Regions from separate parts of the Pseudomonas sp. LARHCG127 genome, predicted to be linked through region 1. Evidence: predicted binding sites of a transcription regulator. Region 1 holds the regulator's gene; the other holds the start of a gene.
What was found. Region 1 encodes sigma-54, which starts transcription at its own class of promoters, with help from an activator protein. Its sites were predicted from a motif close to ANTGGCATNNANNTTGCTNT; they were not measured.

Region 1 (7,667 bases):
GAAGACCGTCCGGTGGGCGCCCTGAACATGCACGATTTGCTGCGCGCGGGAGTCATGTAAATGAACACAGACCTGTTGCAACGGGGCCAAGCCATCAAGCTGGCCGTGTTCGATGTGGACGGCGTGCTGACTGACGGTCGCCTGTATTTCCTCGAAGACGGCAGCGAGTTCAAGACCTTCAACACCCTCGACGGCCAGGGCATCAAGATGTTGATGGCCGCCGGCGTGCAGACCGCTATCATCAGTGGCCGAAAGACCCCGGTGGTCGAGCGGCGCGCGAAGAACCTCGGCATCCCGCACCTTTACCAGGGGCGCGAAGACAAACTGGTGGTGCTGGACGAGCTCTTGGGCCAACTCAACCTAAGCTATGAACAAGTGGCCTATCTCGGTGACGACCTGCCGGACCTGCCGGTGATTCGCCGGGTCGGCCTGGGCATGGCCGTCGCCAACGCGGCCAGCTTCGTGCGCGAGCACGCCCACGGAATCACCACGGCGCGAGGCGGCGAAGGTGCCGCCCGTGAATTCTGTGAACTGATCCTGCGCGCCCAGGGCCGTCTCGAAGCGGCCAACGCCGCGTACCTGTGAGCCATTTATGCTGAGCAAAAAGATTCGCACCGTTGTGGTGTTTGCCTGTATCGCGGCGATTTTCGCCGCGGTGGGCTATTGGAACATCAGCCCTGAACGGTTTCTCGACCAGCCTGCGGCCCAAGTCGAGGAAAAGATCGACTGGTACGCGACCAACACCCACACCCTGCAGTACCTGCCCGACGGCAAAGTGCAATATGAGATGACGTCCGACAAGGTCGACCACGTCAAGGCCACTGACATTACGCTGGTCACCAAGCCGGACTTGAACATATTCCGCGGCACCGATTTTCCCTGGCATGTGCAGAGCGAGCACGCCGAAGTCAATTCCGGTGGCACCGAAGTGGAACTAATCGACTCGGTACGCATCGCCCGGACCGACGAGAAAAACCGTACGACCATCATCACCAGCACACGCATGACGGTATTCCCGCAGCAAGAATATGCGCAGACCGAGCAACCCGTTAGAATCGACGGCGCCGGGGGTGTATCGACTGGCACGGGAATGAAGGCGTATTTGAAGGAAAGCAGGATACACCTGCTATCGAACGTAAGAGGACAGTATGAAGCTCGCTAAAACCCTCCCTATTTTGCTCAGTCTGGGCGCAGCACTGGGAAGCGCGAGCGCCTGGGCTCTTCCCACCGACCGCGACCAGCCTATCCGCATCCAGGCCGACGACGCGCAACTCGACGACAAGAATGGCGTCGCCACCTATAAAGGCGACGTGATCATCACCCAAGGCTCGATGAAGGTCACCGGCAACACCGTGACCATCACCCGCACCCAGTCCGGCGATATCGACGTGGTGACCTCGGTGGGCAACCTGGCCTATTTCGAGCAGATGCAAACCGCAGGCGACACCAAGCCGGTACAAGGCTACGGGGTGACCATCCAGTACCACGCCTCCCAGGATCGCGTGGTCCTGATCGACCGTGCCAAGGTCGTCGACAAGGACAACAACGTCACCCAAGGCGAGAAAATCGTCTATGACACAAACAAGAAACTCGCCAGCGCCGGTCGCGCCACCGGCAGCAAGGTGACCGAGCAGCGTCCGCGGATCGACATGGTGATCCAGCCTAAAAAGAAAACCGAGCAGAAGGCCCAGTAATGGCAACTCTGAAAGCTCAGCACTTGGCCAAGAGCTACAAGAGCCGTCAAGTCGTGCGTGATGTCAGCCTGTCCATCGACAGCGGCCAGATCGTCGGCCTGCTCGGCCCCAATGGCGCGGGCAAGACCACTTGCTTCTACATGATCGTCGGCCTGGTCCAGGCCGATCAGGGTCGCGTATTGATCGACGACCTGGATGTCAGCCACCAGCCGATGCACGGCCGCGCGAAGGCCGGTATCGGCTATTTGCCGCAAGAAGCGTCGATCTTCCGCAAACTGTCGGTGGCCGACAACATCATGGCAATCCTCGAGACCCGCAAGGAACTCGACAAGGCCGGCCGTCGCCAGGAGCTGGAAAGCCTGTTGCAGGAATTCCACATCAGCCACATTCGCGACAACCTGGGCATGAGCCTGTCCGGTGGTGAACGGCGTCGCGTGGAAATCGCCCGCGCCCTGGCCACCGCGCCGAAATTCATCCTGCTCGACGAACCGTTCGCCGGCGTGGACCCGATCTCGGTGGGGGACATCAAGCAGATCATCCATCACCTCAAGGCCAAGGGCATCGGCGTGCTGATCACCGACCACAACGTGCGCGAGACGCTGGACATCTGCGAAACCGCCTACATTGTCAATGACGGTCAGTTGATCGCCGAAGGTGACTCCGCTGCGATCCTGGCCAACGACCTGGTCAAGGAAGTGTACCTGGGCCATGAGTTCCGCCTGTAAGCACACGTGTCTGGCGAATTGCCCGGGCGTCGTTTGATTTTATTATGGCGACGCTCTAGGCAAACACTTCAGTTTCAGGCATATAATTTGCTTAAGTTTGGCGCTCCGGCGCCCTGTAGTGGATGGCGCATGTGCGCCGGCGAATAAGGTGTTAAGCCCCTGCCATGAAACCATCGCTAGTCTTGAGAATGGGCCAGCAGCTGACGATGACACCGCAGCTGCAACAGGCCATCCGCCTGCTCCAATTGTCGACCCTGGACCTGCAACAGGAAATCCAGGAGGCCCTGGAGTCCAATCCGATGCTCGAACGCCAGGAAGAAGGCGACGACTTCGATAACACCGATCCGCTGGCCGACAACGTCGAGCAAAAGACCAACACCGAGATCCCGGAACCGTCCTACCAGGAAGCCGCCCCGACGGTGGACAACCTCGAGGAGGGCGAATGGAACGAACGCATTCCCAACGAGCTGCCCGTGGACACGGCCTGGGAAGACGTCTACCAGACCAGCGCCAGCAACCTGCCAAGCAGCGATGACGACGAGTGGGACTTCACCACCCGCACCTCTGCCGGCGAGAGCCTGCAAAGCCATCTGTTGTGGCAACTGAACCTGGCACCGATGTCCGACACCGATCGCCTGATCGCCGTGACCCTGATCGATTGCATCAACAACCAGGGCTACCTGGACGAGACCCTCGAGGAAATCCTCGAAGCCTTCGACCCCGAGCTCGACATCGAGCTGGACGAGATCGAAGCCGTCCTCCATCGCATCCAGCAGTTCGAGCCGGCCGGCATCGGCGCTCGCAACCTGGGCGAGTGCCTGTTGCTGCAATTGCGCCAGCTGTCCGCCAAGACGCCGTGGCTGGCCGAAGCCAAGCGACTGGTCACCGATTACATCGACCTGCTGGGCGGTCGCGACTACAGCCAACTGATGCGCCGCATGAAGCTCAAGGAAGATGAGCTGCGCCAGGTCATCGAGCTGGTGCAGAGCCTCAACCCGCGCCCCGGCTCGCAGATCGAATCCACCGAGCCTGAGTACGTGGTGCCCGACGTGATCGTGCGCAAGCACAATGATCGCTGGCTGGTGGAGCTCAACCAGGAGTCGGTGCCCAAGCTGCGCGTCAACGCCCAGTACGCCGGCTTCGTCAAGCGTGCCGACACCAGCGCCGACAACACCTTCATGCGCAATCAGCTGCAGGAAGCCCGCTGGTTCATCAAGAGCCTGCAAAGCCGCAACGAAACATTGATGAAAGTTGCCACCCAGATCGTCGAGCATCAGCGCGGCTTCCTGGAGTACGGCGATGAAGCGATGAAACCCTTGGTCCTGCATGACATTGCCGAGGCCGTGGGCATGCACGAGTCGACGATTTCCCGGGTGACCACCCAGAAATTCATGCATACCCCCCGGGGCATCTATGAATTGAAATACTTTTTCTCCAGCCACGTCAGCACCTCCGAAGGCGGCGAATGCTCGTCCACGGCCATCCGCGCGATCATCAAAAAACTGGTGGCTGCGGAAAATCAGAAAAAGCCGTTGAGTGACAGCAAGATCGCTGGTTTACTGGAGGCACAAGGCATTCAGGTGGCCCGCCGTACCGTCGCCAAGTACCGTGAATCCCTCGGGATCGCGCCTTCGAGCGAACGCAAGCGGTTGATGTAACAAGGCCACGCCACAGCGTTCCAGTGGCAGGCATTTCTGCCTGCCGCTTTATGCACTGGCAACGAAGGAGAAGCTGTATGCAAGTCAACATCAGTGGACACCAACTGGAAGTGACCGAACCCCTGCGCACCTACATCGGCGAAAAACTCGACCGATTGGAGAGGCATTTCGACAAGATCACCAACGTGCAAGTCACGATGAACGTCGAGAAGCTGCTGCAGAAAATCGAAGCCACGCTGCATATTCCCGGCGGAGAAGTGGTTGCCAACGCAGAGCACACAGACATGTATGCCGCGATTGACCTGCTGACCGACAAGCTGGATCGCCAACTCAAAAAGCATAAGGAAAAGACCCAGAGCCTCCTCCAGGGCGCCACCGGTCGTTAACCCCCCCAATCCATGATCCGACTAGAAACCATCCTGACCCCCGGCCGTTCCCAAGTGAACGCGCCGGGCGGCAGTAAAAAGAAAGCCCTCGAACAAATTGCCAACCTGATCCACCGCGAGGTGCCTGATCTGGTGATGCAGGACGTCTTCGAGGCCCTGGTTGCCCGTGAAAAACTCGGTTCCACCGGTTTTGGCAACGGCATCGCCATTCCTCACTGCCGTCTCAAGGGGTGTGCCGCGCCGATCAGCGCATTGTTGCACCTTGATACCCCCATAGATTTCGACGCCATCGACGGCGCCCCGGTCGACCTGCTGTTTGTATTGCTGGTTCCGGAAGCGGCGACCGATGCGCACCTTGAGCTGCTGCGCCAGATTGCCAGCATGCTGGACCGCAAGGAAGTGCGCGAAAAACTGCGCAGCGCACCGAGTAACGAAGCTTTGTACCAGGTGGTCCTGGACGAGCAGAACGGTCATTAAACATGCGCATGATCATCGTCAGTGGCCGCTCCGGCTCCGGTAAAAGCACGGCCCTCAACGTGCTTGAGGACAGCGGCTACTATTGCATCGACAACCTGCCCGCCGGCCTGCTGCCGGAACTGGCCGAGCGCGCCCTGATCCACACGGAACTGGCGCAGCCGCTGGTGGCGGTGTCCATCGATGCGCGCAACCTGCCGAGCCACCTGTCGCGCTTCCCTGAACTGCTCGAGGAAGTGCGCAGCCGGCATATCCAGTGCGATGTGTTGTACCTGGATGCCGATGAGGAGACGCTGCTCAAGCGCTTTTCCGAAACCCGCCGGCGCCACCCCCTGAGCAACGCCAACCGCTCCCTGGCCGAAGCCATCGACGATGAAAGCCAGTTGCTGGGGCCGATTGCCGACCTGGCCGACCTGAAGGTCAACACCACGCACCTGAACCTGTATCAGCTACGTGACACAATCAAGCTGCGCCTGCTGAACCAACCGGAGCCGGGCACGGCGTTTTTGGTGGAGTCGTTCGGCTTCAAGCGTGGCATGCCGGTGGACGCCGACCTGGTGTTCGATGTGCGCTGCCTGCCCAACCCCTACTGGAAGCCGGAATTGCGCGAGCAGTCCGGACTTGACCAACCAGTGATCGACTACCTGGCCGCACAGCCGGACGTCGAGGAAATGTACCAGGACATCTCCAGCTACCTGCTCAAATGGCTACCCCGCTTTGCCGCGAGCAATCGCGCCTATGTCACGATCGCCATCGGCTGTACCGGCGGTCATCACCGCTCCGTCTACCTGACCGAACGCCTGGGTCAGCTCCTGCAACAATCCCTGAAGAATGTCCAGGTTCGCCACCGCGACCTCAGCTAAAGGATTCACATCGCGATGCCTGCTCGGGAAATTGAAATCATCAACAAGCTGGGTTTGCATGCCCGGGCGTCGGCAAAATTCGTCGGTGTGGCGGGGAAGTTTCCGGATACCACGATCAGGGTCGGGCGTACGCCCGAGAGCACCGTCGACGGTAAAAGCATCATGGCGATGATGATGCTCGCCGCTGGCAAGGGCACCAGGATTCACCTGAGCACTGAAGGGGAGCAGGCGCAGGAAGCGATGGATGCGCTGGTGGCGCTGATCAACAATTATTTCGACGAAGGCGAGTAACCCCCCAGGACTCGAGCCGAGCTTGTTGTGGCGAGGGAGCTTGCTCCCGCTCGGCTGCGAAGCAGCCGTAAATCCACAGCAGGAAAACACAACGGGGCCCGCTTCGCAGGCCAGCGGGAGCAAGCTCCCTCGCCACAACAGCACAAACGCATGGCCCCTGGATTGGATCAGGCCAACGCCGTATCCAACACCATCATCAGACAAAACCCCACCAGCAATCCCAGGCTCGCCAATTTCTCGTAACCATTGCGACGGGATTCGGGTATGACCTCATGGGTCACCACCAGCAGCATCGCCCCGGCCGCCAACGCCAGCCCCAGGGGCAAGAGCATTTCGGCCAGGCTCACCAACCAGGCGCACAACAGCGCGAACACGGGTTCGACCAGCCCGGACGCGGCGCCAATCAGGAACGCCTTCACCCGCGACATACCCGCCGCGGCCAGCACCAGCGCGATCACCAGCCCTTCGGGGACATCCTGCAAGGCGATACCCATTGCCAGGCTGTCGGCATCGGGCATGCCGCCGCCTGCTGACACGCCCACCGCCATGCCTTCCGGAATGTTGTGGGCGATGATGGCGAACACGAACAACCAGATCCGCGGCGCAATGACCGGACGTCCTGGCGCTGCGATCAGCCTCTCAGGACTGGCCGACACCTTGCGGTCCACCAGGTACAGCCCGAACGCCCCCGACATGATGCCAAAACAGATAAGACCGCTGGCGGCCCAAGGTGTGAGCCCCAGTTGCTCGGCCGCGGCAATGCCCGGCACGATCAGCGAAAACGCCGTGGCGGCGAGCATCACCCCGGCCCCGAAGCCTAGCAATGAATCGCTCACGGCCTGGGGCATGCGTCGAATGACCAACACCGGCACGGCCCCCAGCGCGGTGCCCAAGGCGCACAACCCACCGCCTTGAAGCGCCCGCAACAGCTTGGGCTCCAGGTCCAGCCACGCCAGGCCCTGGGCCGCCAACAACGTCATGCCGGCCAACAGCAACAGCGACCCCAAGGCATAGCGGAACATCCGTCCGCCGCCAATCGCCAGTGTTTGAGTGTCCATGATCAGCCTTGGGTTGTGTTCATGAAGGACTTGAAGCCAGCGCTGCCTGATAGCGTCGGGCAACTTCAGGCCAATTGATCACGTTGTAGAAGGCGTTGATGTATTCCGGTCGACGGTTCTGGTAACGCAAGTAATAGGCATGCTCCCAGACGTCCAGGCCAAGAATCGGCGCGTTGCCATTCATCAACGGGCTGTCCTGGTTGCCGCTGCTTTCCACCACCAGGGTCTTTTGCGGGGTCACGCTCAACCAGGCCCAGCCGCTGCCGAAACGGGTCAGCGCCGCTTTGGTGAAAGCTTCCTTGAAACGCTCGATGCCGCCCAGCTGCGCGTCAATCGCCGCCGCCAGGGCGCCCTCGGGCTGGCCGCCGCCCTGGGGCGTCATCACCTCCCAGAACAACGAATGGTTGGCGTGGCCACCGCCCTGGTTGATCACCGCAGCCTTCAGGTTTTGTGGCAACTGTTCCACGCTGGCCACCAGTTTTTCGACGGGCCATTCGGCGTATTCGGTGCCATCCACC
Region 2 (7,667 bases), on a different contig from region 1:
GACATCCCGATATTGAGCAAACTCATGGTTCAGACCTTATAAAGTCGTGGTGGCACCAGCCGATGCGTAGTTTTGGTAACTCGTCATCTGCCGGGCTATGTTCGAAATCTTGCTGGCGTAGTTCGGGTCGGTGGCGTAACCGGCCTTCTGCAACTCGCGTACAAACTGTTCCGGCTTATCGGCCGACTTCAGCACTTCTTGATAGCGGCTGTTGCTTTGCAGCAGATTGACCAAGTCATGGAAACTGTCGCGGTACGAGGCGTAGGAACGGAACTCGGCCGTCTCCTTGACCATCTCGCCATTGCGGAATTCGCTGGTGATCGCCCGCGCCGAATCGCCCTTCCAATTGGCGCTGGCCTTGATGCCGAACAGGTTGTGGCTGCTGCTGCCATCGGGCTGGCGCATGACCGATTTGCCCCAACCGGTTTCCAAGGCGGCCTGGGCCACCAGGTAACGTGGGTCGACACCGATGCGGTCGGCGGCTTCCTTGGCCATCGGCAGCATGGCATTGACGAATTCATCGGCATCGCGGAAGGCCTTGCGCGCTGGCGCCAGCGGTGGCTGGGCCACGGCGCGACCATAGACCTGCATGTCGCCTTTGGGCTCGGACGCCTTGAGCGCGGCCAGCCAGTCGCCATTGGCCAGTTCGCCGGTGGCCGGCTTGACCGCGGCGATGGCACGATCCGGCAGCAGGTTCTGCGCAGGGGCATCGGCATTGGCCGCTGCCGAAGGCACCAGCCCGGCGAGCAGGCGGTCAGCCAGTTTCGGTGGCAGGGCCAGGCGCCGCTGGTTGAGCAGTTCCATGTCGTTACGGTGGACGCCCTCGGCCCCTTGCGGCGCGCTCACGGCCCGCGAAGCCCACAACGGACGCTGGCCACTGGTACGCGACAACGGCCCATCGGTAGGCAGGGTCCCGGCCGCCACTGGCGTCGGCACTGGTGCCTTGGTGACATTGTCCTGCGCTTCTTGCTGCTTGGCAGCCGACAATGTCGCCGCCTCGCCGGACACCAACGGCTTGTTCTTCGACATCTGGCGCAACAGCACATCGGCCAGGCCGATACCACCGCCTTCGCGGGACATGGAAACGGCCAACTGCTGGTCGTACATTTCCTGGTATTGCTTGGCTTCCGGCGTGTTCATCGGATTGTCCTTGCCCAGGGCCTCGGTGGCCGAACGCATGGACTTGAGCATTTCGCCGAGGAACAGCGACTCGAATTCCTGCGCCACTTTGCGCAGGTTGCCTTCGCTGTTCTTGTCGCCGACCTTGAGCTGGTTCAGGCGATTCAGGTCCGAGTAGGACCCCGAATCCCCGCTGATCAAGGCGCCTTTGCGCATATCCACCATGACCGCTTTCCTTAAATCACGATCAGGTCGGCTTGCAACGCGCCGGCCTGCTTCAAGGCTTCAAGAATGGCCATCAAGTCGCCCGGCGCCGCGCCGACCTGGTTCACCGCCCGAACGATTTCATCCAGGGTCGTGCCCGGGCCGAACTTGAACATCGGCTTGGCTTCCTGTTCGGCATTGACCCGCGAACGCGGGACCACGGCGGTCTGGCCGTTGGACAATGGCCCCGGTTGGCTGACGATCGGGTCTTCGGTGATGGTCACGGTCAGGCTGCCGTGGGTCACGGCGGCCGGGGAAACCTTGACGTTCTGGCCGATCACGATGGTGCCGGTGCGCGAGTTGATGATGACTTTCGCCACCGCCTGGCCCGGATCGACTTCGAGGTTTTCCAGGATCGACAGGTAGTCGACGCGCTGGCTCGGATCCAGTGGTGCGGTGACGCGGATCGAACCACCGTCGATGGCCTGGGCCACGCCTGGGCCAAGCATGTCGTTGATCTTGTCGACGATGCGCTTGGCCGTGGTGAAGTCGGAACGGTTGAGGTTCAGTGTCAGGCTGTTGCCCTGGTTGAAACCGCTCGGCACCGCACGCTCCACCGACGCACCACCCGGGATGCGACCGGCCGACGGAACGTTGACGGTGATCTTCGAACCGTCGCGACCCTCGGCATCGAAACCGCCCACCACCAGGTTGCCCTGGGCGATGGCGTAGACGTTACCGTCGATCCCCTTGAGCGGCGTCAGCAACAAGGTGCCGCCACGCAGGCTCTTGGAGTTACCGATCGACGAAACGGTGATGTCCACCTGCTGGCCGGGCTTGGCGAACGCCGGCAGATCGGCACTGATCGACACCGCCGCGACGTTCTTCAACTGCACGTTGCCGGAGCCGGCCGGCACCTTGATGCCGAACTGCGACAGCATGTTGTTGAACGTCTGCAGGGTGAACGGGGTCTGGGTGGTCTGGTCACCGGTGCCGTTCAGGCCCACGACCAGGCCGTAGCCGATCAACTGGTTGGAACGCACGCCGGAAATGCTGGCGATGTCCTTCAGACGCTCGGCTTGAGCGGTGAAGGCTGCCGACATCACCAGGGCACCGATCAACAGCTGTTTAAGATTCAACTGGGCCACCTAGAAAGGGAACTTCGGGCTGAGGAAGAAACGGTCGAACCAACCTGGCTGACTCGCATCGGCAAAGGCACCAGTGCCCGAATAGGTGATGCGCGCATCGGCCACGCGGGTCGATGGGACAGTGTTGTCGGTGGAAATATCATCGGCGCGAACCATGCCGGCGATGCGCACCAGCTCATCACCCGTGTTGAGGGTCAGCCACTTCTCGCCGCGCACGGCGATGATGCCGTTGGGCAACACATCGGCGACGGTCACGGTGATCGAGCCGGTCAGGCTGTTGCTCTGGCCGGACTGGCTGTCGCCCTTGGTGGCACGGTCGGAACCGTAGCCGGCGTTGAGACTCAGGTCGCCGCCACCGATCGGGTTGTTGGTGGTCAGGCTGGAGCCGAACAGCGAGGTGAGGCCGACGCTGGTCTGGCTGGTCTTGTCGATCTGCGCGTTGGCGTTCTTGCTGGCCTGGGTCCGCTCGTTCAGGGTGATGGTGATGATGTCACCGACCCGGAAGGCCTTGCGGTCGCTATACAGGTTCTGCTCGAAGCCGGCCTGGTAGATCGAGCCATTGTTGGCGGCAGCCGGCAACGGCGTGCGCGGCAACACCGGAGCGTAGTACGGGTCATTGGGCCGTGGCGTTGGCGCAACACAGCCCGCGAGTGCGGTAATCCCACTCAGTGCCAGAACAGATACGAAGCGTTTCATGACCCTACCTCTTGGTGTTGCAGGCGACCCTGGGGCCGCCCTGTCTACGTAATGACGGACGACGCGGTTACAGATTCTGCGTAACGAACGAGAGCATCTGGTCGGCGGTGGAGATCACCTTGGAGTTCATCTCGTAGGCACGCTGGGTGGTGATCATGTTGACCATCTCCTCGACCGTGCTCACGTTGGAGGTTTCCAGGGTGTTCTGCAGCGTGGTACCGAAGCCGTTCAAGCCCGGGGTGCCGACTTGCGGGGCGCCGCTGGCAGCGGTTTCCAGGAACAGGTTGTTGCCCACCGCTTGCAGGCCGGCCGGGTTGATGAAGTCGGCGGTCTGCAGGTTGCCGATGACCTGGGCGGCCGGGTTGCCTGCCACGGTGATGGACACGGTGCCGTCACGGCCCACGGTGAAAGTCTGGGCATCGTTCGGGATGACGATGGCCGGTTCCAGGGCGAAACCGCTGGCGTTGACGATCTGGCCGTTGGAGTCGAGGTGGAAGGTACCGTCACGGGTGTAGGACGTGGTGCCGTCCGGCTGCAGGATCTGGAAGAAACCGCGACCGTCGATGGCCATGTCCAGCGGCTGCTCGGTGGTTTGCAGGCTGCCGGCGTTGAAGTTTTTCTGGGTGCCGACAATGCGCACACCGGTACCCACTTGCAGGCCCGACGGCAATTCGCTGTCCTGGGTCGATTGGGCGCCTGGCTGGCGTTTTACCTGGTAGAGCAAGTCCTGGAACTCGGCGCGATCACGTTTGAAACCCGTGGTCGAGACGTTCGCCAAGTTGTTGGAAATGGTAGAAAGGTTGGTGTCCTGGGCGGACAGACCTGTTTTGGCAACCCAAAGAGCCGGAAGCATTCGATTCTCCTCGTACGCCTGTTTTTCGGCGCGACGCTGTAATTAATAGTTAGATCTGCAAGACCCGAGCCATGGCTTCATCGCCTTCTTTGGCGGTGTTCATCATCTTGACGTGGAGCTCGAACTGCTTGGCCAGGGCCAGCACCGACGTCATTTCATCCACGGCATTGACGTTGCTCGCCTCCTGGAACCCGGAAACCAATTGCACGTTGCCGTCGATGGGCGCCGGCTGGCCGTCCTTGGTCCGGATCGAACCGTCCAGGCCCTTGGTCATGGTCCTGAGGTCCGGGTTGACCAGCTTGATGCGGTCCACTTCCGCCATCACCCGAGGGCCTTCGCCCATGGCACGGATGCTGATGGTGCCGTCCTGGCCGATTTCGATTTTCTGCTCGGGTGGCACGGCGATCGGACCGCCATTGCCCATCACCGGCATGCCATTGCCGGCCCGCAGCACGCCCAGGGCGTCGACATTGAGGCTGCCGGTGCGCACGTAGCTTTCACCGCCATCGGGGTTCTGCACGGCCATCCAGCCCGGCCCGCTGACCGCCACGTCCAGATCGCGACCGGTCTCGATCAGCGCACCCGGGGTGAAGTCGGTGGCAGGACGCTCGGAGAGGGCAAACGCCCGCGCCGGAAAGCTGTCGCCGAACACCGGCATCGAGCGCGCCTGCTCCAGGTCTTTCTGAAAACCATTGGTGGAGATGTTCGCCAGGTTGTTGGCATGGGCCCGCTGCGCCAGTGCGTTCTGGCTGGCGCCGGTCATTGCCACATAAAGGTACTTGTCCACTGTCGTTCCTCTGCATGCCGGACGTTTGCCGCCCACTGCTGTGTTGCACAGCCTTAAGCAATTTGCAGACCAACTTTTTTCTGGCGGGCCCAGGCCTGGAAAACAAAGGGCCTGGGGGATTCAGAGAGCACCGCTCAGTTGTGTCGAAGTCGAAAAACCGGCGGAGTTATGCCGCTAGGTGGCAAGCCGCCAATGCACCGCCGAGCACATCGACCACCCGGTCTTGCTGATCGTTCGTCAAACCGAGCCAGAGCGGCAATCGCAACAGACGCTCGGAATACCCGTCGGTTATTTCCATCGAGCCGTGCACACGCCCATACCGAATTCCGCCGGGCGACGAATGCAGCGGTACGTAGTGGAACACCGCGTAGATGGCGTGGCTCTTGAGTTTTTCAAGAACAACTTGGCGCGCGACACCAGGAGCCAGCAGCACGTAATACATGTGCGCATTGTGCTGGCAATTTTCAGGCACTATTGGACGACGCAACAATCCTTGCAGCTCAAGCTCTGCCAAAGCGCCATGGTAATGATCCCAGATTGCCAAGCGGCGATTGGTGATGGACTGAGCCTCTTCCAACTGGGCCCAGAGGAAGGCTGCCGTAATTTCTCCGGGCAGGAACGAAGAACCCACTTCTTGCCAGGTGTATTTGTCCACCTCGCCCCTGAAGAATCGACTGCGATCGGTGCCTTTTTCGCGGATGATCTCGGCGCGCAATGCCATTGCAGGGTTATTGGCCAGCAAAGCCCCGCCCTCCCCCGAAATCACGTTCTTGGTTTCGTGGAAACTGAACGCCCCAAGGTCGCCGAGGCTGCCCAACGCCCGCCCCTTGTAAGTCGACATCACCCCTTGCGCAGCGTCTTCGACCACCGCCAGACCATGCTTGTGCGCAATCGCCAGGATCGTGTCCATCTCGCAGGCAACGCCGGCATAGTGAACGGGCACGATAGCTTTGGTCCGCGACGTGATTGCCGCCTCGATCAGACGTTCGTCCAGGTTCAAGGTATCAGGCCGTACATCGACGAAAACCGGCACCGCGCCACGCAGCACAAAAGCGTTGGCCGTGGAGACGAAGGTGAACGAAGGCAGGATGACTTCATCGCCAGGCTGGATATCCAGCAGCAAGGCGGCCATTTCCAGCGCAGCGGTACAGGAGTGGGTGAGCAGTGCCTTGTTGCAGCCCGTGTGCGACTCCAGCCAGCGGTGGCATTGCTTGGTGAACGGACCATCACCGGCGAGCATGTTGCCGAATTTGGCCTGGGCAATGTAGTCCAGCTCCTTGCCGGTCATGTACGGGCGGTTGAAGAATATCGTTTCTTTGCTCATTGCGAACTTCCCTGGGCGGGCATGGTAGTGAGTAGCACACAGCAAAAAACCTCAAACCGCATTGATCCGCCCACCGATCTGACTGCCGATATCAAGGTTTTCGTAGAAATAAGGGGTAAAACCGGCGCTCTTCATGGCGAGCTGCGTTTCACCGATGTCGTATTCAACCCGGTGCAGGTTGAAGGCTTCGCCGTCCCAAGTGGCGAAAGCTGCCCGGGGATCACCGTCACGTGGCTGGCCGACTGAACCGGGATTGCAGTAGGCCTTGTCCTCGCCGCTCCACAGGTGCTGGACATGGGTATGACCCGATGCGAAATATTGGCCGGGCAACGGCGCAAAGTACGCCTGCGAGGGGCGCAGGTACTCGTCCAGCGGATCGTTCCAGCCACCGTGGACGATGCTCAGTCCATCCTCTGTGGAGCGCTCCGGGAGGGATCCCAACCAGGCCAGGTTCTGCGAGGTGATGATGCCCCGCTGATAGTCCAGGCAGGCATTGGCGCTATTGGAACGGGGGCAGCGCTCATTCCTGGCCAGGTACCAATCATGATTGCCCATCACGGAGAAGATGTTTCGCTCACGCAGGGCTTCGCAGCACTCATTGACTTGACTGTAATAACCGGCCGTATCACCCAGGCAGATAATCCGCGACACACCCAGCTCATCCAACTTGGCAAGCACTGTTCGAAGGGCGCTGTAATTGCCATGTACGTCAGAAATGATGCCGATCATAGACAATGAAATCCTCTATATAACGAACAGCGAAACCACTGCGAATGGTGGGCTGGGCCGGTGTCTTGCCATCGAGGTAAAAATCCAGGCACATGGCCGCCTCGTTGTAGCCGAATGCGCGACGCATTGAACTGGTCGAGGATATTCGCGGATTGATCTCCAGCAGGCTCCAGGAGCCATCGCTACCACGACGGAATTGCAAGTTGGTCGGCCCCACCGGCTTGAAGGCGCGGCACAACCTGGCAACTGTTTCATCCAGCGAATCATCCTGATACACCCAAGCCTTGGCGGTGGCCCCGTCCGACGCCAGCTTGCGCTGGAAGGCGATGATCGGCCCCGTGCCGCCGCGCCCATCGCCGAACGCCGCCACGGTGAATTCATCGGCCGCGCTGCCAATGATGGGTTGGGCCATGAGGTAGTCACCGAGCAGGGCCGCGTGAGGCGTAAAGTCGCGCTCCTCGCGAACCCAGACCAACCCTTTGGAGGCATAGCTTCGCCGCGGCTTGAGCAGGAACGGCAGGCCCAAGGCCGCCTTGAGCGCGTGGAAATCCCCCGTCAGCAGGCTGGGAATACGACTGGCATCCCCCAGCGCCACCAGCGCCTGGTCCATGGCCCATTTGTCCCTGGAAAGTTCGATCAATTGCGGGTTGTTGAGCGCAACCTGGCAATCAAATGTCGCCAACAACGCTCGGTTGTCCGACAGCCAATGGACATCCTGTTCGATCCCCGGGATCAACAGGTCAACCTCGTGCCTGGCCAGCGTATCGCCCAACCACTGGCTGTAGCACGCGTCAGCGGTCAAAGGAG

Region 2: a site for sigma-54 is predicted at 4,862-4,881, ahead of ACIPQ1_RS19220 (flagellar basal body rod protein FlgF). Genes of this name have one in related genera too.

Annotation. Positions count from the first base shown of each region.
Region 1 is NZ_JBIXJT010000015.1:75,265-82,931, reverse strand. It holds gene ACIPQ1_RS23200 (KpsF/GutQ family sugar-phosphate isomerase) at 1-60, shown strand, start outside; gene ACIPQ1_RS23195 (KdsC family phosphatase) at 61-585, shown strand; gene lptC (LPS export ABC transporter periplasmic protein LptC) at 593-1,162, shown strand; gene lptA (lipopolysaccharide transport periplasmic protein LptA) at 1,149-1,694, shown strand; gene lptB (LPS export ABC transporter ATP-binding protein) at 1,694-2,419, shown strand; gene ACIPQ1_RS23175 (RNA polymerase factor sigma-54) at 2,584-4,077, shown strand; gene hpf (ribosome hibernation-promoting factor, HPF/YfiA family) at 4,155-4,463, shown strand; gene ptsN (PTS IIA-like nitrogen regulatory protein PtsN) at 4,476-4,940, shown strand; gene rapZ (RNase adapter RapZ) at 4,943-5,800, shown strand; gene ACIPQ1_RS23155 (HPr family phosphocarrier protein) at 5,816-6,091, shown strand; gene ACIPQ1_RS23150 (ZIP family metal transporter) at 6,259-7,149, opposite strand; gene ACIPQ1_RS23145 (superoxide dismutase) at 7,169-7,667, opposite strand, start outside.
Region 2 is NZ_JBIXJT010000011.1:66,695-74,361, forward strand. It holds gene flgK (flagellar hook-associated protein FlgK) at 1-26, opposite strand, end outside; gene flgJ (flagellar assembly peptidoglycan hydrolase FlgJ) at 37-1,344, opposite strand; gene ACIPQ1_RS19205 (flagellar basal body P-ring protein FlgI) at 1,356-2,426, opposite strand; gene flgH (flagellar basal body L-ring protein FlgH) at 2,472-3,167, opposite strand; gene flgG (flagellar basal-body rod protein FlgG) at 3,235-4,020, opposite strand; gene ACIPQ1_RS19220 (flagellar basal body rod protein FlgF) at 4,070-4,807, opposite strand; gene rffA (dTDP-4-amino-4,6-dideoxygalactose transaminase) at 4,974-6,131, opposite strand; gene ACIPQ1_RS19230 (metallophosphoesterase family protein) at 6,183-6,860, opposite strand; gene ACIPQ1_RS19235 (ATP-grasp domain-containing protein) at 6,841-7,667, opposite strand, start outside.